Regions from separate parts of the Pantoea sp. CFCC18179 genome, predicted to be linked through region 2. Evidence: riboswitches for the same ligand, from Rfam matches in the RefSeq annotation. Region 2 holds a riboswitch; the other holds the start of a gene.

Region 1 (10,209 bases), 170 kb from region 2:
GATGGAGTTGCCGCCGCTGTTTATGCTGACGCTGCGTTTTGCGTTGGTGGCGGCAATTCTGTTGCCGTTCCATCGTCTTACGCGCCACCAGTTGCCGGGCATGATGCTGCTGGCCTTCACCTTCGGCTTTGTGCATTTCGGCTTGATGGTGATTGGCATGCAAACCGCCGATGCCGGAACCACGGCGGTGTTTATCCAGATGGGCACGCCGATTGCCATGTTGTTAGCCGCGTTTTGGCTCAAAGAGCGGCTGAGCTATCGGCAGATCGCCGGTGTTGGCGTGGCGTTTATCGGCGTGATTATTTTAGCCGGTAGCCCGGCGTTAGCACATTGGCAAGGCATGATGTGGCTGCTGATCAGCGCCTGCGGCTGGGCGTGCAGCACGGTATTAATCAAACGTTTGCCGCCGATTGCGCCATTAGCGATGACCGGCTGGCTGTCGCTGTTTGCCATTCCGCTGGTGGGCATCAGTTCGCTACTTACCGAGCAACATCAATTCACGCTGCTGATACAGGCCGGTTGGCGCGGCTGGCTGGGCGTAATCTACAGCGCCTTTGGCTCGTCGATTTTTGCCTATTCGTTGTGGTACGGCTTGCTGAAACGTTATCCCGCCAGCCAAATCTTGCCGTGGTCGCTACTCAGCCCGGCGCTGGCACTGCTGATGGGCGTGGCGATCCTGCATGAATCTTTGGATCACAACAAAGTGATCGGCACGTTATTGATTGTGGGAGGAATCTTGCTGGCGGTGATCAGAATGCAGGTGTTTCGCCGCAGAGTGTTGGTTTGAACATCACTCCGCGCCCGTCGTAGGGTCGCCATTTATGGTGACCGAATTGCGCAAAACACTCAAACCTCAACCCACTTCCTTCCACGCCACCGCACGATTACGTCCGTTGCGCTTGGCTTGATACAACGCTTTATCCGCTTCTTGCTTCAACTGTTCCGCTTCGCCCGTTTTGCCTGACGAGATCAACGTGCTGTATCCGGCGCTGATGGTGACAACGCCGTCGATAATATCTGTGGTGGCATGCGCAATACCGGATGCCTGCACGCTATTCACCGCGCGTTCCGCGACATTCATCGCTTCAAAAATGCGGGTGCAGGGCAGAATGATGGCAAACTCTTCGCCGCCATAACGCGCGACCACGTCGCCGTGATATTTCACGCTCTCCTTCAACGCCTGCCCGACATCCTGTAAACACTCATCGCCCGCCACGTGACCATAGGTATCGTTGTAACGTTTGAAAAAGTCGATATCGATCATCACCAATGACAGCGGTTCGCCGGTTTTTTCCGAACGCAGCAGCGCTTGTTCAAGCAGCGCATCAAACTGGCGGCGATTCGCCAGTCCGGTCAAGCCATCCACCAAGGCTAATGACTGCAAGGTATGATTAATGGTGGTGAGTTCATCGCGCACGTGGGTCAGCTCAATCTGGTTGCGCACGTTGGTCCCCACCTGGCGCAGCACGAAAACGCCCATGCCGGTGATGGTGAGCAACAACGCCACATTCAGCAGCACATTAACCAGGTTATCGGCCAACCAGGCGCGGCGAATGCTGTTGCGGTCATAACCTGCGGTGACGATCAACGGGTAACGCTCAAGACGGGTATAACCAAATACGCGCTCAACCCCATCGAACGCCGAGCGCCAGGTTGCACTGCCGCTGGATGCCGCTTTCAGTTCGGTTTTAAACAGCGGACTGGCCGACAGCGTTCTGCCAATAAAAGTATCGGGGAACGGGCGCACATACAGCGCGGTCGCGTCTGCCAGAATCAAGCCCAACGCATCCTTCTGGCCCAAAGTGAAATAGCTGTAATACTGGCGGAAGTAATCCACTTTAACGGTGGCGAGCGCCACGCCAGCAAAATTACCGGCGCTATCGTTGAGTCGCACGGAAACCGGGATCACCAAATCGCCGGTTGAACGGCTACGAATCACGTGGCTGAGATGAATATCGGTATTGGTATGGGTTTGATGCCAAATGAAATAGTCGCGATCCGCGTTACTGGCGCTGGTGGGCGTAAAGTTGCCCGACGACGCCACCCAATGACCGGCGGTATCGTAGACAAACAGCCCGTGAAGCTGTGGCAATTTGCTCTGCTGATCCTTGATTTGATGCAAAAAAAGCGGCGTCGCAGCGTAATCGTTGCCGTTTTGTCTTAGCTGTCGCACCACATCGGCCAGGGTAATATCGACCTGAAGAAAGGCATCTTCGGCCTGCTTGGCGAGTGACAACGACAAGTTGCGCGCATCTTCCTGTTTTTCCGTCAGTCGTTGCTGCCACGAATTCCACAGCGACCATGCATTAATCACCACCACCAACAGGCTGATCAGAAACAGGAAAACCGCCATGCTTCGGCCAAGCGGCGTTTTTAACAGGCGTGGAGAGCTATCGGGAAGAACACTTTTGCGCATTGGTACTCGGCGTAAATTGGCTGAGGATATGAATTGAAGCTTATATTACAGAATTAGTACCAGCCTAATAAGGTGAGTAAAGGTATAAAAGCAGCATTGCAATCAGGGATGATTCCACAATGCTGCCAAATATCGCATAACGGGGAATGAAACCTAGTTATGGTTATATCCGGTTTGGCGACTTAACAGGATTTGCTTCCAGTGGCTTTCTCGTTCCAACGTTTCCTCTTCAGTGGCATTGGGATCCATCACTTCCAGAATAGAGAAGCGTAATCCCTTAAGCCGCTCAGGTGATGCCTCGCCAAGTTCTTCAATCAAACCGACATTACCGCCATGCACGGTGACGAAATAATAACTCCACCGGCTCCAAAAGCCGCCCGAACCACTTGCTTTCCCGACATAAAGCCTGCCGGTTAGCGTGTCTGTGATGAGATAAACGCCTTTGACATTTTGCAATGCTGTTCGCCAGGTAGGCAAATCATGCCTGATAATAAGTTCGAGTTGTTCCCTTGAGAGAATGAGACTTTTGTAACCCGGAAAATCGCCAAAAGTGAGTTTAACCGCCGTTATCTCGCTAATAGTGAGTTCATTTTGCAGTGTTTCACCATTTAAGTACGAAGTACGACCTTTATAAACCGACTGCACGTACATACGTCCGGCAAATTCATCTGCTGAGGGCACTCTTTCCATTGTGTAGCGATAGAAATCTTGCTGCCACGCCTCATTTCTAGGCTGTTTATCTTCAATGCTAATCACTGCATATGTCCCGGCATAAAGCCATCGCTGAGCATTTTTGGCTTGGATCAGTGATACAACATATCGTCGTGAAAAGTTGCGTTTCGACTGCCAGCTCTGCCATTCATCAAATTCCCCAGCGATGAAAACATCTAAAGGATCGTCATGACCATTGTGCCGAGCCAAATGAATTTTGGTCATTTCAGGATTGAAATCGGGGATCAAGGTCTGCAAATAGTCCATTAAAAGCATGAAGGAACCTTATAAAGAGGAAATATTAATTGGAAATAACTTAGCAAAGGAAATCAACGTAACTGGCTATCTTTACTGCCTCGCCGATTATAACCGCTGCTTACGGCTTGTTGTTTATCAATCTTATTTTGACAGTTCACGCAATACCGCACGCCCGCTAACGCCGCGCGTCGCGCTTGTGGAATCGGCTCACCACATTCATCGCAATATTCGGCACTCTCACCGTGACCTAAATGCTCGCGGGCGCGCGCAACTGCATCATCCACGGTGGCATCAATTTGCTTATGCACCGCACCGTCTTCTGACCAACCGCCTGCCATATCATTGCCTGTAAAGGTTGTTAAGGTGAGTTAACAGTATAGATTACGCACAAAACTCGCCCGCCGCCTGCTTGACACCCGCTCAAGCTCCATCCTAGACTGCCGCTTGTTCCAAGGGGTGCCCGGTTAGCGGGCTGAGATTCTACCGGTCAGCAAAATGTGCTGGCAACGTAGTGACCCTCTGAACCTGATCCGGCTAATACCGGCGTAGGGATGCGGAACTCAAGGCGATCGCTCGTCTTCCCATCTTTGTGCTTTGTAGCGGACAGTTCGCGCTCTGAAGGCGTTGCCTTAGAGCATCTGCGCAATCGCAAAGGTGGCTACGAACGATGACCGAAACCGCAATTATCCAGGCTCTGCTGACATTCATGCAGCGCGACGACGCCTCCGAAGACGATTTCAACACACTCGCGCACGATATCTTCGCCTATCAATTCACCCATAATTTGCCCTATCGACGTTTTGCGATGCAGCGCGGACGCACGCCGCTTACCGTAAAGCATTGGCGCAACATTCCTGCGCTGCCTATTTCCGCCTTTAAAGATCTCACGCTTAGCTGCCATTCGATTGACGACGTTGCCGCGATTTTCATGACCAGCGGCACCACCGGCACGGTAAAAGGCCGCAGCTATCATCCGACGCTGGATGTGTGGCAGTGTTCGATGAGGCTGAACTTCCGCAGCCGCTTTATGGCGGGCACAGATCGTATCCGCATGGGCATTTTGTTTCCGGATACCGCGGCGATGCCGAATTCATCGCTAGCGACCTATCTTGAATTGGCGAGGCAGGAATTTGGCACGGCGGCAAGTGAAGTGCTGGTGGATGAACACGGACTCAACACAACGCGCTTGTTTGCTGCACTTGAACAGGCAGAAGCCAGCGCAGAACCGTACGCGTTGCTGGGAGCCAGTTACAGCTTTGTGCAATTGCTGGATGAAATGCAGCGCCAGCAACGACATTTCAGGCTGCCGCCGGGTAGCCGCATTCTCGACACCGGTGGATTTAAAGGCCAGTCACGCGAAGTGGGCGCTGATGAGTTTTACGCGGCATTAGCGCAACAGCTCGGCGTGCCACGTGCACGTTGCATCAACATGTACGGCATGACCGAACTCAGCTCGCAATTTTATGATGATGGCAACCAGATCTGCCCGCCGGTCAAATCAGGCCCGCACTGGATTCGCACGCGAGTGGTCAATCCACTGACCGGCGATGATGTGCCTGCAGGTGAAATCGGCGTGCTGGTACATCACGATCTCGCGCATTTCAACTCCGTATCGGCACTGTTAACCGAAGATGCTGGCGTGATCGTGCCCGGTGGTTTCCATCTGTTGGGACGCGTAACCGGTGCGGATGCCAAAGGATGTTCGCTGGCGATGGAAGAGTTTCTCGCCGCCACGCAGGTGCAAGCGTGAAAGAGATTGCCGGACATTTACCGGGCATCTCCGCTGATGAAGTGCAATGGCAAACCTTGAGTTTCAGCCAGCGTGGCGCAACGGTCGAGGTGGCGGTGCCTAAGTTGAATGAGCCGCAAATCAAGGCGTTGGCGGCACGTATTCGTGCCAATGCGCGCGCATATCTCAGCCAACTGAGCGTGGCACAAATCATCGCCATTGTTGATGAAGCGGTGATGCGAATACTGGATCGCAGCCATCCGTTGCGCATCAAAGCCGAGAAGCTGTTGCCGATTGTCACCGGCTACGACGCCGAAATGGTGCGACTCGGCTTAACTGGCTACCTCAAAACCTTTCGCCAGCCGCAACTTAAACGCTTTGTGGCCGAAGATTTTGCCAATCCGTTGATGCTGGATGATTTCCAACCACGGCCGAAAGGCGGCTTTGCGCGGGCATTTGGCCCGGAGCTGCTAATGCATATCTGGGCTGGCAACGTACCCGGCTTACCGTTATGGAGTCTGATTTGTGGCCTGCTGGTGAAGGCGGGAACCATCGGCAAATTGCCCGGTAACGAACCACTGATGGCGAGTTGGTTCGCGCAGTTGTTGGCCGAGATCGATCCCAAACTCGGCGAGTGCATTGCGGTGGTGTGGTGGAAGGGCGGCGACGCGCAAACTGAGCCAACCTGGCTAAAACAGGCAGATGTGGTGCTTGCTTACGGCGGCAATAAAACGCTGGCGGCGATTCAGCAGCGATTGCCGATCACCACGCGTTTCCTGCCGCACGGGCACAAAATCAGTTTCGGCATGGTGGCTGGTTCTGCGCTTAACGCGCGACAAGGTGCAGAGTTGGCGCGGCGCGTGGCGTTTGATGTGATGCGTTACGACCAGGCAGGCTGCTATTCGCCGCAGATGGTGTTTGTTGAACGCGGTGGCCAGGTTTCTCCTGATGAATTTGCCCGCTACATCGCCCATGAACTTCATGCGCTGGCGCACAAGCACCCACGACGGGCGTTGGCGATTGAAGAGTTGAACAGCATCGCTGCATGGCGCAATGGTGAGGAAATCCGCGCGTTAGCAGATGATCGCACGCTGTACGGCGATGCGGCAGACGATTGGGATGTGGTTTGCGTATCGCAAGCGGAAGCGCTGGCACCTGGCGCGCTAGGCCGAACGTTGAAAGTGGTGCCGGTTGATTCACTGGAGCAGGTCGTCGATTTGGTGGCGCAACAGCGCCATTTTCTGCAAACTGCGGGGATTGCGGCGGCTCCAGAACAGCTGTTTCGACTCTCTGCGTTATTGGGTAAAGCGGGCGTCACGCGTATCACCGCGTTCGGCAATATGACTTCGCCGGAAGCGGGTTGGCACCATGATGGGCGCTTTAGTTTGCTGGATTTGGTCACCCTCACCGAAATCGAGCATGCCGCCGAAACCGCGGCGGAGCAATTTGCGCCGTATCGCGATTAACGCCCAAGTCACCATAAATGGCGCTGTTTTGTAGGGTCGCCATTTATGGTGACCAATCGGAACTAACATGGATAACGACATGAAATTCGCAAACCAAACCGTATTGGTCACCGGCGCCAGTCGTGGCATCGGCGCCGCGATTGCCAAAGCTTTCGCGGCAGAAGGCGCATTGGTGGTGGTGAACTACCTGCGCAACGCGGAAGCCGCCGCGAACGTGGTGGATGCTTGCCGCGATCTCGGCGGTGATGCGCTGGCTATCGCGGCAGATGTCACCTCGGAATCACAAGTTCGTGCGATGGTCGAACAGATCGTCAACGCTACTGGTCGATTGGATGCCGTGATCAACAATGCATTCGCACCTTACGTTTTCGATACCGACAATCGTCTGCGCTTCTGGGAAACGCCGTGGTCGGATTATCAAGCGCAGTTTGATGGTGCGGTAAAAGCGGCCTACAACGTTTGCCAGGCAGCATTGCCAGTGATGCGCACGCGAGTGCGTGGCAGCATCGTCAATCTGACCAGCGATTTGGTGGCGCGGCCATCGGTGCCTTATCACGATTACATCACCGCCAAAGCGGCGTTGGTCGGTTTTAGCCGCACGCTGGCAACCGAACTCGGCCCGCTGGGGATTCGCGTCAACTGTGTGGCACCGGGATTGGTCTATCCGACGGATGCCAGTCAAGCCACCAAACAGGATGTGCGCAATCTCATCACTGCACAAACCCCACTGCGCCGCATTGCGCGTCCGGAAGATGTTACTGGACCGGTGCTGTTTCTTGCTTCGGATTGGAGCGAATTTGTAACCGGACAAACATTGTATGTTGATGGTGGGTTGGTGATGAGTTGATCTTTTTTGCTTATTAACATGGCTAACTTTATAGGATGTTGACGCTATAAAGTTAGCCATTAATGATTATTCACTTTTCGCTACGTTAGGTTTTCACCAGCGTAAGGTTCTTATTATTAAAAGCCTTTCCCTTGCAGCGGACCTCGCCCGAAATAAACATATTCCCCACGCTGATAAAACCATTCAACTGATCATCGCTGACATCCGATAAATCAGTGTACACCTTGCGGATTTGGTCATTTGTCAGTTCGGCATCACGTGCACGGTTGAGGCTACTCATTCCTTCAACCAAGCGAGCCATGCCGGTGGGTTCACTGATGACATCCTTGATGGTTCCGATGATATTACTCATGTTTTTTGTCTCCTGTAGTAGAGATTCCATGCTACGTGCCGATATGATGAATGAACACCCCCGCTTTTGCAGGCCAAAGCGGGGGGAAGCATTTAAACAAGTTGCAGGGACATAAATTTGTATAAACAGGAGTCGTTGATTAATGGATGAAACAGCAACAAATAAAATAAAAAAAGAGATTAATGATTACGCCAGAATTGAAATGGACAAATTCTTTGTTCATCAGATTATGGTGAGAAGATTCAAGAAGGAGAATACAGCGTCTTTCGAAAAACTGATCTTGATTAGAAAATCAATTGAAGAGATAACCCAGGAAGAATTAGACCAAACATTGTTGTTCGAGCATTTTAATATTGCAGCGATGGATTTATTGCAAAATAAAGGGATGCAGGACTTGTTACGCAATGGTTCACGTGAAAGCTGTAAAGATTTCATTCTAGAAAACATGACCGAAGCCGATGGTATATGGATTACGAGTTCACATGTGTATCGTGATTGTGAATTCTGGCCCGAATTAATAGAGTGCCTAAAGAAATCATTAGCGCTTGTAGAGGATATATTCAAGGAGACAAATGTATTCAGGTTCTACGGATTATACTCCATGACGCTTCAAGTGAATTTTGATGAGTTGCTCAGGTTTGTTGATATATCCGATGATAATCAACTTTTCTATGCTATTGCTGATTTCTATAATAAACCATCCAGATGGTTAGCGTTTCGCTATGATTTCATGTTGTGTAGAACCGAACAAGTTATGAATTACTCATGGTTCAATGATTTAATGCTGAGTCTTTATTGTCTTACTCAAACCGGAGGATTTAATAGGAAGTTTTTCTCAACGAATATAAAGCTTCGGGATGATCAGTATGTACCAACCTACGTTGATGGCGTACTAAGTGAGAACAACATCCATCTATCAATACCTTATGATGAGCTGCCGATTGATATCGATGCCGCTATGGACCTGCTGAAAAGTGCGCTTAAATCACAGCTGATTGAAAAGAAATTTTATCGCTACAATGCTTCTATCGGTGATTTTTGGAGTTCAGATTTTTCAAACAAAAAAACACCAGCACCAATCACTAACAATCGTGGACGCAGCGAAACATTAATCTTTAAATCGGATAAAATTTTTTATCGTTTTACTATTGGTTTATATATGTGGGATCTGGTCAAGGCAAATAAAGCAACGGTTGAAAAAGCGGTCGAATATGCGCTTGCTTTGATTGAAGATTTAGATGACGTTGAGTTTGAATATGATACACAAAGCAATTATCTGGCTAAAAGTTATGAGCGGGTTGCTGCATTAATAAAATTTGACTCGAAAGAGGGTATTGAACTTAGCTTCAACCTGACTAAAAAGCGTGGAGTGCATGTTAAATAATCCCTTAATTACCGCGCTCAAAATCGGCGTTAGTTACCATGGGGAGGCGTAACAATTGTCTTTGCCGCACTCAGCAATCGACGATCATCGCCAACATTAAATTGCAGTTCAATGCCGACCGGAATGCCATCAGGTGTTTGCGCCAGTGGCAGAGTGATGCAGGGTAAACCCACCACGGTGGCGGGTTCGCAGTATTAGCCTCGGCAATCGGTGGATGTCACGCTTAAGTGGCTGCGCACCAAGTCACCATAAATGGCGACCCTACAACAAACTGGCGCTGTTTTCGTAGGGTCGCCATTTATGGTGACCACTAATTGAATACCTTAGTGAGCGGTTTACACCATAAATGGCAACCCTACAACAAACTGGCGCTGTTTTCGTAGGGTCGCCATTTATGGTGACCACTAATTGAATACCTTAGTGAGCGGTTTACACCATAAATGGCAACCCTACGATTGAAACGAATATGCGTTAATGCAGTGCACACGTTTTAAACTTTCGCCCAATTATGTCGATAACATTATCGAACAATTTTCCAACTAATTATTTACCAGCTAAGTATCAAGGCAGCAGGCCAACGTTGTCCAATGTTGAGCCGTAAAAATTAGTTGATTACAGGGTGAATAAAAGGTGAGGCATTTACATGAAAATAACAAACTTAGGCGTGGGAACCCGGCTAGGCGGCGGTTTTTCGCTAGTGCTGCTGCTGATGATCGCCATGGTGATCATCGGCGTCATGTATCTGCGCGGCATGATGCAGGATACGCATACCATCACCAGCAACTATCTGGTGCGTGAACGATTCTCTACTGAATGGTTGTCGATTATTGACACTAATGCCGCGCTTGGATTGGTGGTGATGACATCGCGCGATGAAGGCGTGAAGCAATACGCGACGGAAGAGATGAAGAAAAATTCCGCGCGCGCCAGCGTCGTGCAGAAAAATTTGGTGAGTTTGGTGCTTTCTAAAGAGGGCGAGCAGCTGATGAAAGCGGTAGCGGATGCACGCGAAGTCTATAACTCAACCCGCAAAGAGGTGTTGCAGA
Region 2 (10,209 bases):
TTAGCCATTGCTGTGCCTGCGTACCGGCTTCACTGGCAGCATAGCTCCGCATCATCGTATTTGCTGCATCAGCATCAGGTTTGTCAGCGAAAAAACTTCCGGTACGCGAGGCGACTTCCGCAAACCGTTGATCGTATCTTTCATCACCATTTGTATGATGAACATATTTTTCATTCTGGTTAGCTTGCGCGGAAAAAGGAGTGATTACAGGCAGGGCAAATTGAAAACATATTGTCGCCCAACCCACAGCCTTGCGAGCCAGAGGTATTTTTTCGCTGTGGTTATTCATTTTTTTGTCCATTTTTATTTAATGAATGAATTTGCATCCTGCGATCGCAAAAAAAATAATAAGGTCACAAAAAAAAGAATGCCACCTTAAAAATACCGAGCCAAATAATAAGATACTTCTGAATGAATTCTTAAATTATGAAAGGAGAGATAAAGCCCGCGCACTTTATAAAAGATTAATAAATATTAAGTTGCATTAACGCCTCGGTAGAATACCGGGGCGTTAACATGAAAGAAAGATGTTGGTTAGATCACACTACAATGAATACCGATTCATCGGCGCAATTTGCTTAATCACGCCATTAGCCTTCATATATTCACCAAATGCCTGGTAACGCGTTTGATCAAATTCAGCGCTATGGGTAGCGAAATACGGCAATGTCGCCTGCCAGGCTTGCTGATTCAATGGCGTATTCAGTTCGGGATACTGTTTAATAAATGCCTGCCATGCCTCTTGCGGATGCGCACGAAGCCAAGCAACGCCCGCATCTAAACCGCGCAAAAACGCCGGAATACGTTTGTCGGTTGCGGCGCTTTTCTGGTTGGCCAGAATGATCAATTCGTCATAAGCGGGCACACCGAAATCTTCCGGTTTAAATACCGTTGGGCTGGCGCCTTTATCCTTTAAATCCAGTAATTCGTAATTACGAAACACCGTCATCGCACCATCAATTTTGTGCGTCAATAGCGCGGAAACGCCGTCCATATTCAGGTTGATCAGTTTCACCGAGTCCGCATCGACACCCTGCGATTTCAGCATGTTGCGGATCGCCACATCTTCGGTGCCAGGCACCGCATATCCCAGCGTTTTACCGGCAAAATCTTTCAGTGAGTGAATATCGCTGGAAACTGTGGTCAAGGTGTTAAGCGGCTGATTGATCAGCGTACCCACGCGGATCACCGGCACATCTTTATCCACCAGCGTATACAACTGCGGCTGATAGCTGATCGCCAGATCGGCCTTTCCCGCCGCCAATAACAGCGGTACGGAAGCGGAATCGGCAGGCGCGATCATCTCGACATCCAGCCCTTCTTTTTTGAATGCACCGCTGTATTGCGCGGCAAAAATCGCTGCGTGGTTCGGATTGATGAACCAATCAAGCAGCAGGCGAACTTTTTCTTCAGCGTGTGCGCTGGCAGTAACCAGCAGCAGCAATGCGGTGATTGCAGTACGTAAGGTGTTCAAGATGTGTCCTTATTGTGATTGCCAGAGGGTTTTCTTGCGGATCAGCGCCACGCTGCCAGACAGCAGCAGCGCCAAAATCAGTAACAGCAATAGCGCGGCAAAACTGGTGGCGGTTTCCAGCCGGGCGTTGGATTGCATCATCAGATAGCCCAACCCTTCGCTGGCGCCAACCCATTCGCCAATCACCACGCCAATCGGTGCCAGCACCACCGCCATTTGTAAGCCAGAGAAGAACTGTGGCAAGGCTGCGGGCCAGCGCACCTGCCAGAAAATACGCCAGCGTGATTGCGTGGTGGTTTGCGCCAGTTCCAGCCAGCCGCTGGGCGTGCGGCAGAGTCCATCAAACAGCGACAGACATAACGGAAAGAACAGGATCAATGCCGCCACCACCACTTTCGAAGCGATACCAAAGCCGAGCCACAGCACCAGCAAAGGTGCTAGCGCAAACACCGGAATCGCCTGGCTGGCCGTCACCAGCGGGAACAGCATACGGCGCATCAGCGGACTGGCCGCCATCGTTACCGCCAACGTGACGCCCGCACCAACGCCGACCAACAGCGCCAACACGATTTCCGCCAGCGTATACAGCGCGTGATGCCACAACAGTTGGCGATGTTGCCACAGCGCTTCCAACACCGACTGCGGCTCAGGCAGCAGAAAAGTGGGTACGCCGCTGTGGCGCGCCAATAGCCACGCGCACAGCAACACCACGATCAAATAGATCGCGCTAAACAGATTTTTCATGTTGATTCAGTCGGGAAAAGAGTTGGCCCTGCGCCAATAACAGGCCGGGATCGTCGAGTTTGCGTGGCGCATCACCGCCGGGAATGGGCCAGTTTTCAATGGTTAACGGTTGCCCTTCCAGCAGCAGGATATCGTCGGCCATACGGCAGGCTTCCAGCGGATCGTGCGTTACCAGCAGCACGGTTTTGCCTTTCAACAAGCTGGCGGTCAGCGTTTGCAGGCTGAGTTTGGTCATCACATCCAGCGTGGCAAACGGCTCATCCATCAGCACCACCTCGCGTTGTGCATACAACGTTCGAGCCAGAGCCACACGTTGACGCATGCCACCGGAAAGATGATTGGGCGGCGCATGCGCCACGTCGCCGAGTTTTACCTGCTCCAGCAGCGATAAGGCGCGTTGTCGATCCGGCTTCTCACCGCTGAGCCGTGCCGACAGCATTACGTTCTCCAGCACCGTCAGCCACGGATAGAGCAGGTCTTGCTGCCCCATCCACGCGACTTGGCCTGAAACGCCCTGCACTTCTCCTTGCTGCGGCGTGAGCAATCCTGCCAGAAGACGCAATAGGGTACTTTTGCCGATGCCGCTGCGCCCCAGCATTACCGTAGTTTTACCGCCGCGCAGATGCAGATTAAGCTGCTGGCACAACGGTTTGTCATCCCAGCCAAAACTGACGTGGTTGAAAACAATATCCTGGCTCATGGACGATTTGCTGCCAAAATCGCTAAGCGATCACATCCACGCTGTGCAAGTTCTGTCGCTGCCTGCGCGGCGCGTATGCCGCTGGCGCACACCAGCACGATGCGCCTATCCTGCGGCGGCTGCCACGTTGCAATGGCGGGCGGCAGGATGCGTTGCACCTGCTGCGCCACGCTGGTCGGCGCTTCTTCATGGCTGCGCAGCTCCACAATGCAATCGTCGGCACGCAACAAGGTGCGATCAATAAACGGCACGCTGTTGGCCGGTTCTTCCGCACCATCAAAACGAAATTGGCGGAAGTGCCAGTTTACGAAGTCGCAGTTGACCACGCAGCCGAGCGGCGATGGTTGCAAATCCAGTAGCACGCTGAGCGCCATCTGCGCTTGCATCGCACCCAATGTGGCGACCGCCGGGCCCATCACGCCTGCGGTGTTACAGTTAGCGGCCGAGCGCGGCAAGGTTGGAAACAGCGCGCGATAGCTCGGCGCTGTGCCGCAAAATCCACCGACATAACCTTGCCTTGCTAACACCGACGCGCTGATTAAGGGAATGCCTGCGGGCCAACAGGCATCAGAAAGTTGATAGGTCACGGCAAAGTTATCGGCGGCATCGATGACCAAATCGCAACCGGCCAGCGCAGTTTGCATATTGCTGACGCTTAGCGGTTGCTGCACGGCGTCGATCTGCACTTCAGGATTGCGCAGCTGCAATGCTTGCTGCGCGCTGCTGGGTTTGGGCTGACCGATATCCTGCATGGTGAACAGCGTTTGACGATGCAGATTGTGCAGCGCCACCTGATCGTCATCATACAAACGGATATAGCCGACGCCAGCGCCGACCAATTGTGGCAACAAGGTCGCGCCTAATCCGCCCGCCCCCACCACCAGCACCCGCGCGTTGCGGAGTTTGCGCTGCCCGGCTTCACCGATTTCCGGCAACATCATTTGGCGCTGATAACGTTCCATATCTCCGCCTCTCAGCTTAAGTTGGCCAGGCCAAAAATCGGCGTGGAAGCAGCGGCCATATCGCGTTTTTCCATCAATCCGGCGCGGGATGCGGCGTGTCCGGCTTCAATCGCCTGGCGGAAAGCGTTAGCCATCACCACCGGATCGCCCGCTTTCGCTACGGCGGTATTCAGCAAGATGCCGTCGAAGCCCATCTCCATCGCCTGCGCCGCCTGTGATGGCGCGCCAATGCCCGCATCAATGATCAACGGAACATCGCTGAACCACGCACGCATCGCGCGCAAGCCTTCAATATTGCGTAAGCCTTGACCCGATCCGATCGGCGCGCCCCACGGCATTAACAACTCGCAGCCTGCTGCCAGCAATTTTTCACCGACGATCAGGTCTTCGGTGGTGTAGGGAAACACCTGAAAACCGTCATCGCACAGGATGCGCGCGGCTTCCACTAACGCAAAGGGATCGGGTTGCAACGTGTCGGCATGACCGATCACTTCCAGTTTGATCCACGCGGTGTTGAACAATTCACGTGCCATGTGCGCAGTGGTGACCGCTTCTTTCACCGTGTGGCAACCGGCGGTGTTGGGCAGCACGCGCAGATTCAGTCCGGTTAGCAATTCGCGAAATGCTGCGCCCGCTGTGCCTTCGCGTCGCAAACTCACGGTGATGATTTCGGTGCCTGACGCGGCAATTGCCTGCTGCAAAATCGCTGGCGAAGGATAGCCCGCGGTGCCCAACAGGAAGCGTGATTGACCGGCAAAATCGTAAAACATGGTCAGCCTCCTTGCATCGGTGATAGCACTTCCAGCTGACAACCTTCGTCGAGCAGTTGCGCGTCATACTGGCTTTTCGGCACAAACGCGCCATTGAAGGCGGTGGCGACGCAGGCAGCATCAATTTGCTGTTCGATCAACAATTCACTGAGATTGCTGGCCTGGGTGCTGATCGCCCGACCATTAAGCTGAATATTCATGAGATTGCTCCGCGAAAAGGCGCTGCATCAGTTGCTCTGCCAACATTGGGGCCAGCAGAAAACCGTGACGATACATGCCGTTAAGATAATAGGTGTCGTTTTGATAATCGATTTCTGGCAAATTCGCCGGATAGGCCGGGCGCAGCCCGCTACCGCTTTCCACAATACGCGCTTCGGCAAGTGCCGGATGAATGGCATAGGCCGCGCTAAGCAACTCCATCATGGCGCGCGCACTGATAGCGCTAGCATCGTCGCTCTCGATCATGGTGGCGCCGAGCATGAAATGGCCATCGCGGCGCGGCACTAAATAGCACGGGAAACGCGGATGCAGCAGGCGAATCGGACGGGAAAACTGCACCTCGTCGCTGTGCAAGATCACCATCTCACCGCGTACTGCACGCAGGCGCGGCAATTCAGGGGCGGCGTGAATGCCACGGCAATCGATAATCTGGCCTTGAGGATGTTCTGTTTTGAATCGCACGCCGCGCTGCGTTAGCTGCTCGCGCATTTCCGTTAGCGCGCGACGCGGATCAAGATGCGCTTCCCCGGCGAAGAACAAACCGCGCGCAAAACGCCCTTCCAGTGCCGGTTCAATCTCGCCGGGATTAACCCATTGGTGCTGCTCGGTCATGCGCGCAAAGCGATTGAGTTCCTGGCTATCGCGCGGCGGTGCAACCACCAGCGTGCCGTGATGTTCAACGCCACTGACGCGTTGCTGCCACCACGCTGCGGAGTGTTGTCCGAGAGTAATCACTTCGCGCGGCGCGCTTTCCGCTTCGCACCATGGCGCGAGCATACCGCCAGCAAACCACGATGCCGGGCGGCGCGATTCATCGTCGATCACCTCAACGTCTTCACCGCGTTCTGCCAGCAGAGTGGAGACACACAAACCGGCCACGCCGCAGCCGAGCACGCTCCAGCGACTCACAGCGCAGCTTCCAGGTTGTTGCAAAATGGGGAATTCACATCGGCCTCTCAGTGTTAGCTGAGACCCGCAGATACCGAAGAAGGGAAATGGCGCGAGAGAGGTAACCTTTGCGCCAGACAGCCCAAACCACAGACTGTCAGTCTTCCTACGCCAGTATCAACTGGGTCAGGTTCAAAGGGTCGCTAAACCGCGCAGTGCGCTATTAGCCTCTCAGTCTCTTTGGTGAGACTCCCCCGACGCGTCTATTTGTATTGCAGCGGCTGGCTGCCGTCAAGCATGGAATAACCGCAGCATTAGCATGGGATTGGTGTTAATCGCGGTCACCTTAAATGGCGACCTTCCATAAACGGCATTTATCGCTACGCGCCGCCGGTGGATCACAACCGTAACATATGATATATAAAGACATTAATTTTATTGGCGCGAAACAAATTACAGGTGATGTCGGAATAATTATGAACAATATTAGAATTGCATTTATTAAAGCCGGCTGGCACAAAGAAATCGTCCACAATGCGTTGGTGGGTTTTGAAAAAGAATTAGCCGATCAATCCGTGCAAGCAGAATTAAAAGTGCTGGAAGTACCGGGCGCATTTGAAATGCCATTATTAGCAAAACGTTTGGCAGAAACCGGCAAATACGATGCGATTGTCTGCGCCGCGCTGGTGGTTGACGGCGGTATCTATCGCCATGATTTCGTTGCCGCAGCGGTAGTTGATGGCCTAATGAATGTGCAGCTGAGCACCAATGTGCCGGTATTTTCCGTGTCATTAACCCCGCATAATTTCCAGCCGGTTGATGTGATTGAAAACTTCTATACCGAACACTTTATCAAGAAAGGCAAAGAAGCCGCTCGCGCTGCATTAGCCATTCATCAGCTTTCAATTGATTGATGTGCAATTGAGGATCACTTCATAATTGTTGTGAAGTGATCTTTCTTATATTTATTTCTTATAATTAAATTAAAAAAATTATATTCATCCGCGCAGCAATGCTATTTCAGCTTCTATAACTTCTGCTCATACCCCTAAACTTAACGCGCTTCCATAAATTCCGGCAAACTCGGCACAGGCAACACTGACAACACTTTAAGTCGTTGCAGGGTGCGTACCTGCGCACGTTCCAGATGATCGCGTAAACAAGCCGCGGCCAGTTCCCAATTTCCCTTCAGCAACATTTCATACACCAGGCAATGCTCTTCCAGCATCGCGGTTTCTACCGGAATCGCCAGCAGATCATAAAAGATACGCGTGACGATAAACGGCGATTGATTCTGCCGCAGGATTTGCATCATCAACTTATTGCCCGCCGGTTCGAGGCAGCGCACGTGCAGATCTTCTTCCAACCACTCCAATTCTGTCGCGGTGAGCTGCTTGCCTTTGTATTTTTGCGCTTTCTCTAACGAAGCGGTGAGCCACTCTACCGACAAATGTTGTCCGGCCTTGCGCAGCGCGGTGGGTTCAAGGCTGGCGCGAATTTCAAAATGGTCAGCGATTTCGCGCGCCGTCAGCGGGCCGGTTAACCATTGCGAATACGGCTCTTTCTCTACCAGACCTTTATCGCGTAGCCGCATCAAACTTTCACGGATCACCGAACGGCTGATGTTGTAATGCTGCGCCGCTTTCTGCTCATCAACCTGATAACAGCCAAACACCATCGCGGTGGACAGGACGATTTGCAGATTCTCCAGCACTTTCTCGCCGCTGCTGCGGGTATCGACCAACTCTTGTTGCTCATCCAGCCCAAACAGTTCACGCGTTAACGCCACACGCAGCGGTTCAACTTCCTCGGCATCCTGCGCCACGATGAAGCCACGCCCTTCGAAGCGTGCAATCAGCCCTTCTTCGTGCAACAAACTCAACGCGCGACGCACCGGCACACGACTGGTGCCAAACAGCTGCGCTAACGGCCCTTCCAGCAACACTAAACCCTGCGGAATTCGCTGTTGAACCAGAATGTTATGTAAAACCTGGCGAATGGCTTCATATCGCGCAGATCCCGTTTCATCCTTGGGCGCGCGAGCACTGTTTGTCGGCATACTCATTTCATCGGTCCTGTTTTTATCGCGATACATTATCACATCTTCCCTCGGACAAACCCGCATCATGCAGCAGCACTGTTGTAGTGCAGAGTGCACAATAACGGATCATTAAATTAAATATCCATCTTGTAGAAATATCCACGATTTCAAAACGATCGCAATTCACCGCTAAAATGCTCAACTCAACCTACTGAAATAGCGCTTCTTTATCAAATTTAATACACAAAGATCACAATTTAGTCCCTTTGATCTCTCTGGTTTGGCATCGTACTTGCTATGTTTAAATGGATTTTGTTTTTAAATGTACATTTAAGGTGAGTATGAACGCTGAGATTGTCCGCCAACAGTTCCAACAAGGTCAGATTGATGCCTGTGCGATTGCCGCTCTGTACGCGCAGGGGAAGATCACGCCATCTGCATTTGTTGATGCTTGCCTGAGTGCCGCTGAGCAAAGCAGCAGCATCTTTATTACGTTGACGCCACAACGCGCCCGCGCGGAAGCGGCGGCCGCCACGTCGCGCTGGCAACAAGGCGCGCCCTTAAGTGCATTAGATGGCATTCCGTTGGCGTGGAAAGATCTGTTTAACCTCGCTGCAACCCGCACCACAGCGGGTTCCGCTACGCGCAATAATGTGATGCTCGAACAACAAGATGCCGCACTGGTGGCCCAACTCACCCAAGCGGGCATGGTCACAATCGGCAAAACCAATCTCAGCGAATTCGCCTTTTCCGGCTTGGGCATCAATCCGGCGTTTGGTACGCCATTGCTGGATTCGAATCACGCCACGCAGCATGTGCCGGGCGGGTCATCGAGCGGTTCGGCGCGCGCGGTGGCAGCCGGTTTGGCCTGTTTTGCGATGGGCACCGATACCGCCGGATCGATTCGCATTCCGGCGGCATTCAATGGCATCACCGGTTATCGCGCCAGTCGTCAACGCTATAACGATCTCGGTGTGTTCCCGCTGGCGGCTTCACTGGATACGCTCGGCCCGTTGTGTCGCAGCGTGCGTGACGCCCGTGCGCTGGATGACATTCTGTGTGGCACTACGCACGAACTTGCTGCCAAGCCGCGTTTTGTCGCCGATCCCGCCCTGCTCGATCACGCCGATTCCGTGGTACGCGCCAACGGTTATCAATGTTTGGCGCTGCTGACGGCCGCCGGTTACGCGGTGGAATTCCGCCAGATTTCAGCCTTCCATCAGGCGTTGCAGTGGATTGCCACCCACGGTTGGCCCGGCGCGATTGAAGCCTATCAATTGCATGCCGCACTGCTGAATTCGCCGGAATCCGAAAAAATGGATCCTTTTATTCGCAGTCGTTTATTGGCTTCCGGACAATTAAATCCAACGCTGCTCAGCGATTTTCTGCGCCAGCGCGCGAATTGGCAGCAAGCGCTGCAAAACGAACTCGATGGCGCGGTGCTGATCACCCCCACCGTCAATCACACTGCGCCGTTGTATGCCCCATTGATGGCTGACGCCAAGGCGTTTGCTGCCACCAATGCCGCCACGCTGCGCCTGACCATGCCCGGCAGTTTGCTGGATATGCCCGGCGTGGCGTTGCCGAGCGGCGTGGCAGATAACGGCTTGTTCACCAGCCTGCTTTTCTCGTTACCCCGCGGTGAAGACCGCCGATTGTTACGCGCTGCCCAAGCGGCAGCCGATGTACTCGCGCAGGGCAATATTGCTCGCGCTGAATTTTCTGCAACACAACCCTGAAGGAACTCAAAAATGGCCAAAGAAATCCTTTGCGCATTTGGTGTAGACGTTGATGCCGTCGCCGGCTGGTTAGGTTCATACGGCGGTGAAGATTCGCCAGATGACATCTCTCGCGGGCTGTTCGCCGGTGAAGTGGGTGCGCCGCGCTTACTGAAAATGTTTGCCGAACACAATCTGCGCACCACGTGGTTTATTCCCGGTCACTCGATCGAAACCTTCCCTGAGCAGATGAAAGCGGTGGTTGATGCCGGGCATGAAATTGGTATTCACGGTTATAGCCATGAAAACCCGATTGCCATGACGCCAGCACAGGAAGAAGCGGTGCTTGATCGCAGTATCGAACTGGTCAGCCAACTGGCGGGCAAACGTCCAACCGGTTACGTCGCGCCATGGTGGGAATTCAGCAATGTCACCAACGAATTGCTGCTGAAAAAAGGCATCAAGTATGACCACAGCCTGATGCACAACGATTTCCATCCTTATTACGTTCGCGTCGGCGACAGCTGGACCAAGATCGATTACAGCCAGCATCCGGATACGTGGATGAAACCGCTGGAGCGTGGCGAAGAAACGGACTTGGTTGAGATTCCGGCCAACTGGTATCTCGACGATCTACCGCCAATGATGTTCATCAAAAAGTCGCCTAACAGCCACGGCTTCGTCAATCCGCGT

What was found. Region 2 has a riboswitch for thiamine pyrophosphate ahead of ACPUC7_RS08140 (FAD-dependent oxidoreductase). Riboswitches for the same ligand answer to the same signal wherever they lie in the genome.
Region 1: another riboswitch for thiamine pyrophosphate. It lies ahead of ACPUC7_RS08970 (LuxE/PaaK family acyltransferase); the one in region 2 lies ahead of ACPUC7_RS08140 (FAD-dependent oxidoreductase).

The regions. Positions count from the first base shown of each region.
Region 1 is NZ_JBNBPM010000003.1:280,216-290,424, forward strand. Features, by position in the region: gene ACPUC7_RS08950 (DMT family transporter) at 1-787, shown strand, start outside; gene ACPUC7_RS08955 (sensor domain-containing diguanylate cyclase) at 854-2,416, opposite strand; gene ACPUC7_RS08960 (GIY-YIG nuclease family protein) at 2,570-3,403, opposite strand; gene ACPUC7_RS08965 (DksA/TraR family C4-type zinc finger protein) at 3,457-3,723, opposite strand; TPP riboswitch at 3,828-3,954, shown strand; gene ACPUC7_RS08970 (LuxE/PaaK family acyltransferase) at 4,053-5,135, shown strand; gene ACPUC7_RS08975 (acyl-CoA reductase) at 5,132-6,580, shown strand; gene ACPUC7_RS08980 (3-oxoacyl-ACP reductase) at 6,660-7,427, shown strand; gene ACPUC7_RS08985 (hypothetical protein) at 7,513-7,779, opposite strand; gene ACPUC7_RS08990 (hypothetical protein) at 7,922-9,163, shown strand; gene ACPUC7_RS08995 (methyl-accepting chemotaxis protein) at 9,807-10,209, shown strand, end outside.
Region 2 is NZ_JBNBPM010000003.1:110,665-120,873, forward strand. Features, by position in the region: gene ACPUC7_RS08105 (inverse autotransporter beta domain-containing protein) at 1-289, opposite strand, end outside; gene ACPUC7_RS08110 (ABC transporter substrate-binding protein) at 545-1,474, opposite strand; gene ACPUC7_RS08115 (ABC transporter permease) at 1,484-2,218, opposite strand; gene ACPUC7_RS08120 (ABC transporter ATP-binding protein) at 2,202-2,918, opposite strand; gene ACPUC7_RS08125 (ThiF family adenylyltransferase) at 2,915-3,880, opposite strand; gene ACPUC7_RS08130 (thiazole synthase) at 3,892-4,650, opposite strand; gene thiS (sulfur carrier protein ThiS) at 4,653-4,850, opposite strand; gene ACPUC7_RS08140 (FAD-dependent oxidoreductase) at 4,834-5,778, opposite strand; TPP riboswitch at 5,904-6,023, opposite strand; gene ACPUC7_RS08145 (6,7-dimethyl-8-ribityllumazine synthase) at 6,234-6,671, shown strand; gene ACPUC7_RS08150 (GntR family transcriptional regulator) at 6,812-7,822, opposite strand; gene ACPUC7_RS08155 (amidase family protein) at 8,140-9,537, shown strand; gene ACPUC7_RS08160 (polysaccharide deacetylase family protein) at 9,550-10,209, shown strand, end outside.